2 linked regions of the Endozoicomonas gorgoniicola genome follow. Each later gene encodes a partner of the first gene's protein in a complex. Links are inferred from orthologs where the notes say so. Each region holds a gene or a part of one and is shown on either strand. Other genes may lie near its edges.

Region 1 (3,237 bases):
GCTTCTTCACCACTCATGAAGTTATCACGGTCAGTATCTCGCTCAATCACTTCCAGAGGTTGTCCCGTGTGGCTGGACAGCACCTGATTCAGCCTGGACTTGATGGTCATCATTTCCTGGGCATGGATCGCAATATCGGACGCCTGTCCCTGGAAACCACCCAATGGCTGGTGAATCATGACCCGGGAGTGTGGCAGCGCAAAACGCTTGCCTTTGGCACCCGCTGTCAGAAGCAGAGACCCCATGCTGCAGGCCTGACCAATACACATGGTTGAGACATCACACTTGATAAACTGCATGGTGTCGTAAATGGACATACCAGCAGTTACGGAACCGCCCGGCGAGTTGATATACAGATGGATATCCTTGTCCGGATTTTCCGATTCAAGGAACAGCATCTGGGCAACAATCAGGTTTGCCATATGGTCTTCAACCTGACCTACCAGGAAGATTACCCGTTCCTTGAGCAGACGTGAATAGATGTCGTATGAACGTTCGCCACGGGCAGATTGCTCAACAACGATCGGTACCAGGCCAGAATTGGTAATGGCCATGGAGGATGGTTCAATCAGTCTGGACATTTCCTGTCGTAACTCCTTGCCAAGTCGAAGAAAAGCGACCCGCGCTGCGGGTCGCATAACGCTGTCTTAGTTTAAACGGCAATCACCGCAACAACCTTAGAAAACAGAACTGAAAACTCCATGTTTGTTTTCCGGACAGCGCCGTATTGATTTAAGAATGCCTCAAACCGGTGGTCTGTTTCAAAAGCTTTTTACAGACCACCGCAGGTCGTTACCTAAATCTCCGCCCGTGATCAGGCTTCTTCAGCAGTTTCCTGCTCTTCAGCTGACTCTGGTGCTGCTTCGGGAGCCGCTGGTTTGATAGCGTCCTGGTAGCTAACTTCAGCTTCAGATACCTTGGCGCTTTCCAGAACGGTGTCAACCACCTGCTCTTCCAACACTACGTACTTAACCTGAGACAGCTGCTGTTCGTTGCTGTAGTACCAGTCGATGACCTGCTGAGGCTCCTGGTAAGCGGAAGCCATATCTTCGATCATGGCGCGAACGCGGTCCTCGTCAACCTTAACTTCACGCTGCTTAACCACTTCACCTACGATCAGACCCAGAGCAACACGCTTCTTCGCATCTGCTTCAAACAGTTCAGCTGGCAGCTGCTTAGGATCGAAACCGCCCTGCTCACCACCGAACTGCTGAACCGCCTGCTCGCGCATACGGTCGATTTCCTGAGCCACCAGAGGAGAAGGTACGTCGATCTCGTTAGTAGACAGCAGACCGTCCATTACCTGGTTCTTCACCTTGCCTTTTACAGCCTGACGCAGTTCACGTTCCATGTTCTTGCGAACTTCAGCGCGGAACGCTTCTTCACCACCTTCGGTGACACCGAAGCGAGCGAAGAATTCATCGTTCAGTTCTGGCATAGCAGCAGCTTGTACTTTGTGTACCTTGCACGCAAACTTAACCGCCTGACCCTTCAGCTCTTCAGAGTGGTATTCCTCAGGGAATGTCAGTTCCAGAGTCTTCTCTTCACCAGCGGAAACACCCACCAGACCATCTTCAAAGCCCGGAATCATGCGGCCAGAGCCCAGTTCCAGGGTAGAGTTCTCAGCTTTACCGCCGTCAAACTCTTCACCAGCCTTCTCGCCGGAAGCAAAAGAGCCAACGTAATCGAATACAATCTGGTCACCGCTTTCAGCCGCACGCTCAACGTCTTCAAAAGTCTTGCTCTGGTTACGCAGGGTTTCAACCATTTCATCGATGTCAGCGTCTTTAACATCAGCAACCGGACGCTCAACTTCGATGGATGCGAAGTCACCCAGAGTGATTTCAGGATAAACTTCGAAAGTCGCAACGAATTCGAAATCCTTGCCTTCTTCATCAGCCTTTGGCTCAACAGTAGGAGCGCCAGCCGGATTCAGTTTTTCCTGAGTCACAGCTTCAACAAATGCCTGCTGCATCTGCTCACCCAGAACTTCCTGACGAGCACCCAGACCGTAACGGCGCTTCATTACCTTGGCAGGTACCTTGCCCGGACGGAAACCGTCCAGACGCACACGGCGGGACATATCATTCAGACGCTTGGCGACTTCACCGTCTACTTTCTCAGCTGGAATGACGATGGACAGACGACGTTCCAGACCGGAAGTCGTTTCAAGGGAGACTTGCATTTGTGTTCCTCAATACTGAGCCTGATTACCGAACTTGCGATAAAGCGGCATAGACTAGCAAAAGACCGTAACCGATGCATCAGATGCGCACAAAAGAAGCGCAAACACCGACACTGATCAACCTTTTACACTCTCACGCTATTTCCCTGTTGAGGCCTTTCAATAGCGAAATAACGGACTAGCGGCAGTCATGCCACCCGTCTGATAACCGGGCATTTCTCCGATACAAAAAAAGGGGATAAGCAAGCTTATCCCCGTATAGTCAACTGGTGCGGATGGAGAGACTCGAACTCTCACGCCTTGCGGCACTGGTACCTAAAACCAGCGTGTCTACCAATTCCACCACATCCGCATAGAGCACTTACTGCGCTGCTATCTAACTTTGTACAGATGCATACTGATAGACATACACATCTGATTGTCATCACAGATTACTTCTGTGATAAAAAACTGGGGTGGACAATGGGGCTCGAACCCACGACCGCTGGAATCACAATCCAGAGCTCTACCAACTGAGCTATGCCCACCACAAATCTTGCCATCACTTTTAAATAAAAAGAAAAGATGGCGCACCCGGCAGGATTCGAACCTGCGACCATCCGCTTAGAAGGCGGATGCTCTATCCAACTGAGCTACGGGCGCACTAATTACTCTTCACAATACCGAAGCAGAGGATTTAATCAATACTCATTTTCAGCATTCAAAAGAAATAAATGGTCGGGGTAGAGAGATTCGAACTCCCGACATCCTGCTCCCAAAGCAGGCGCGCTACCAGACTGCGCTATACCCCGAAACACTCTATTGAGAGCATCTTCAACTGCTTAACTTCAACTGCTTAACAACTGACCGTTCTAACAAACAAGTCGTCGCTGCATCAGTGATGCGGCGCATATTACCCAGATCATCTCTTGTCGTCAACGCCCTTTTCTCAGACACTGCTTACAGAATATTTAATAGCTGCCGACTAACAAGAACATCTTAATAAGCTGAAGTTAAACATTCATAGAGCAGGAACGCCTGCGAAGACGGCGCTAATCTAACACAGTCGTTTA
Region 2 (3,308 bases), 3.2 Mb from region 1 along the record:
CTAGTGGTGTGAGGCTGCCTGACTTCAACCCTGCAACGGTGTTACTGAAGAAAACCGGTAGGGACACAACTGGTAACCTTGGAGGAAATAATTCTGAAAAGAAAGCAACCCCGGGTTTGATAGATGAGATAAAAAATGCAGGGGGAAAGGTAAAAAATAACAGTCCTCGCCTTTCCAGTGAAACGATCCAGCCAGAAGAGCTGAGGCGTAAAGAACTGGAGGCAAGCCAGAGGTCTCTCAACAGACAGCTGAACTCTCTTAAAGACGAGGTTGCTCGTCTGGAGGGTCTTTTGAAAAAAGGCTCAGATGACAAAGGTGTTGAAAATGTCCACAAGAGGGAGCTGGATGAGGCAAAGAAAGCTCTTAAGGAGTTTCATAAGAAGAACCCTCATTATGAAAAGGGAACTTTGACAAATGTGCAGCTTACTAAACAGCTTTCATTAAGAAATGAGGATCCACGCAATGCGCTTGAAATCGCATTGCGAAAGAGAGCTGAAGTAATGCTACATAGCCTGGGGCCGGAGAGTTTGAGCGACCAAAATGATGACTGGTCACTTTGAAATGCAGGCTAATTGACATTCTCACCCAATAAAAAATGCCGACACTGTTCGGCATTTTTTTATTAAAAACAACCCGTTAATAAAATAGCGTAAAATGTAGCCTTTATGGTTAGTCTCCGAGCTGTAAACTTTGAATACTGATACTTGACGCCATTTCCCGCTTTCCGTACAATTTCGCAGCTTTATTTTACCCTTGGTCTATGATCGACCGGGGTAGCTCTGGCCGGTTTTATACCGGCTTTTGCTGTTTGAAGACCGAATTAACTGTGCAAATCCTCTGGTACAGCAACATTCGACCTCAATAGCTCGAATATAGAAATAATCTGGAGTTCGCTGAATGGCAACTATTAACCAGCTGGTGCGTAAGCCACGCAAGCGCAAGGTCAAAAAGACCGACGTTCCTGCGCTGCAAGCTTGCCCACAGCGTCGCGGTGTTTGTACTCGCGTATACACTACTACTCCTAAGAAGCCTAACTCTGCGCTGCGTAAAGTATGTCGTGTGCGTCTGACTAACGGTTTCGAAGTGACTTCCTACATCGGTGGTGAAGGTCACAACCTGCAGGAACACTCCGTTGTTCTGATCCGTGGCGGTCGTGTAAAAGACTTGCCAGGTGTTCGTTACCACACTGTTCGCGGTAGCCTGGACACTCAGGGCGTTAACGACCGTAAGCAGGGTCGTTCCAAATACGGTACTAAGAAGCCTAAGTCCTAAGGTTAAAGCCTTAAGAGACTGCTGGTTCAGCCGTTTTAAAAGAGTCCTGAGCTCTTTTGCCGAAAATGCTGTGCCCCGTTGCACAAAGAATTTAACAGTAGGTTGATAAGAGTAAGGCCGGATCTATTCCGGACTGCCTGAAGACCGAAATGAGGGCTTATCAATGCCAAGAAGACGCGTAGTCGCTAAGCGCGACGTGCTGCCAGATCCTAAGTTTGGTAACAAAACCCTGACCAAGTTCATCAACCACGTGATGATCTCCGGTAAGAAATCCGTAGCGGAAAAAATCGTATACGGTGCGCTGGATAAGGTTCAGGAGCGCTCTAACAAGGATCCGCTGGAGCAATTCGAAAAAGCTCTGGAATCCATTGCGCCAATGGTAGAAGTAAAGTCCCGCCGTGTGGGTGGTGCTACTTACCAGGTGCCTGTAGAAGTTCGTCCGGCTCGTCGTACTGCCCTGGCAATGCGCTGGCTGGTAGACGCGGCACGTAAGCGTGGCGAAAAGTCTATGGAACTGCGCCTTGCGGGCGAACTGCTGGACGCAGCTGAGAACAAAGGCGCTGCTGTCAAGAAGCGTGAAGACGTGCACCGCATGGCTGAAGCGAACAAGGCGTTCTCTCACTACCGTTTCTAAGTATCAGAGGATTGAGTCGTGGCCCGTAAAACCCCGATCAACCGCTATCGCAACATTGGTATCTGTGCCCATGTTGACGCGGGTAAGACAACGACCACTGAACGCGTACTGTTCTACACTGGTCTGAGTCACAAAATTGGTGAAGTTCATGATGGTGCTGCCACCATGGACTGGATGGAACAGGAGCAGGAGCGTGGTATTACCATTACTTCTGCGGCTACCACCTGTTTCTGGCGTGGTATGGATGCTCAGTTTGATGAGCATCGCATTAACATTATCGACACACCCGGACACGTTGACTTCACTATCGAAGTAGAGCGTTCCCTGCGTGTACTGGACGGCGCAGTTGTTGTGCTGTGTGGTTCCTCCGGCGTACAGCCTCAGACTGAAACCGTATGGCGTCAGGCTGACAAGTACGAAGTGCCACGTATGGTATTCGTCAACAAGATGGACCGTACCGGTGCTGACTTCACTATGGTGGTTGAGCAGCTGCGTGAGCGTCTGGGCGCAATCGCTGTGCCAATGCAGATGACCATCGGCGCTGAAGACGAGTTTAAAGGTGTTGTTGACCTGGTTAAGATGAAGTCCATTATCTGGAACGAGTCTGACCAGGGTATGTCTTTCACCTATGAAGATATTCCTGCTGACCTTCAGGATACTTGCGACGAAATGCGCGAGTACATGATGGAAGCAGCTGCAGAAGCGACTGAAGAGCTGATGGAAAAGTACCTGGAAGAAGGTACTTTGACTGAGGAAGAGATCAAGGCTGGTATCCGTGCGCGTACACTGGCGAACGAAATCATCCCTGTCTTCGGTGGTTCTGCGTTTAAGAACAAGGGTGTACAGGCTGTACTGGATGCTGTTATCGAGCTGATGCCTTCTCCAAAAGAAGTTAAAGCAATCGAAGGTATCCTGGATGACGGTAAGGATACCGTTGAAACCCGTGAAGCTGATGATAGCGCTCCGTTCTCGGCGTTGGCGTTCAAAATTGCTACCGACCCATTCGTTGGTACTCTGACGTTCGTACGTAACTACTCCGGTACCCTCAAGTCCGGTGATACCGTATACAACCCTGTTAAGCACAAGCGTGAGCGTGTTGGTCGTATGGTGCAGATGCACGCCAACACCCGTGAAGAGCTGAAAGAGTGTGTTGCGGGCGATATCGTTGCGTTGATCGGTCTGAAAGACGTAACCACCGGTGACACCCTGTGTTCCATGGATAGCGTTATTACCCTGGAGCGTATGGAATTCCCTGATCCTGTAATCTCTGTTGCGGTTGAGCCTAAGTCCAAGGCTGACCAGGAGAAAATGGGTATTGCTCTGGGTAAGCTGGCTCAGGAAGATCCTTCCTTCCAGGTTAAGACCGACGAAGAGACTGGTCAGACCATTATCTCCGGTATGG

What was found.
Region 2: the proteins of tig (region 1) and rpsG are in contact, whole or in part, in a crystal structure (PDB 3GTY), measured with the Thermotoga maritima proteins. The link is inferred for Endozoicomonas gorgoniicola from one-to-one orthologs. Residues at the interface, in WP_004081061.1 of Thermotoga maritima: Glu122, Val124, Val129, Leu130, Tyr133, Glu188, Gly259, Ile262, Tyr263, Glu266, Ser270, Glu273, Gln274, Glu277, Arg308, Gln311, Ile312, Ser315, Tyr316, Glu325, Arg329, Arg336, Leu363, Phe366, Trp367, Arg373, Leu377, Arg381, Leu384, Glu387; in WP_004081843.1 of Thermotoga maritima: Lys34, Lys52, Lys55, Glu59, Arg62, Gln63, Glu66, Asn67, Lys69, Val71, Arg95, Ala109, Lys110, Lys111, Gly112, Arg113, Pro114, Glu117, Glu121, Ile124, Ala125, Tyr127, Asn128, Asn129, Thr130, Gly131, Lys135, Asp139, Arg142, Met143.

Annotation. Positions count from the first base shown.
Region 1 is NZ_JAPFCC010000001.1:2,314,243-2,317,479, forward strand. The notes cover bases 1-2,918. They hold tig (trigger factor), read right to left. Parts: upstream 2,186-2,918; coding sequence 815-2,185; downstream 1-814. Other genes in these bases: clpP (ATP-dependent Clp endopeptidase proteolytic subunit ClpP), read right to left, coding at 1-581. UniProt on the Bacillus subtilis protein: Involved in protein export. Acts as a chaperone by maintaining the newly synthesized protein in an open conformation. Functions as a peptidyl-prolyl cis-trans isomerase.
Region 2 is NZ_JAPFCC010000001.1:5,523,182-5,526,489, forward strand. The notes cover bases 182-3,170. They hold rpsG (30S ribosomal protein S7), read left to right. Parts: upstream 182-1,435; coding sequence 1,436-1,906; downstream 1,907-3,170. Other genes in these bases: NX722_RS24790 (hypothetical protein), read left to right, coding at 182-560; rpsL (30S ribosomal protein S12), read left to right, coding at 898-1,272; fusA (elongation factor G), read left to right, coding at 1,925-3,170. In the rest of the region: more of NX722_RS24790, read left to right, coding at 1-181; more of fusA, read left to right, coding at 3,171-3,308.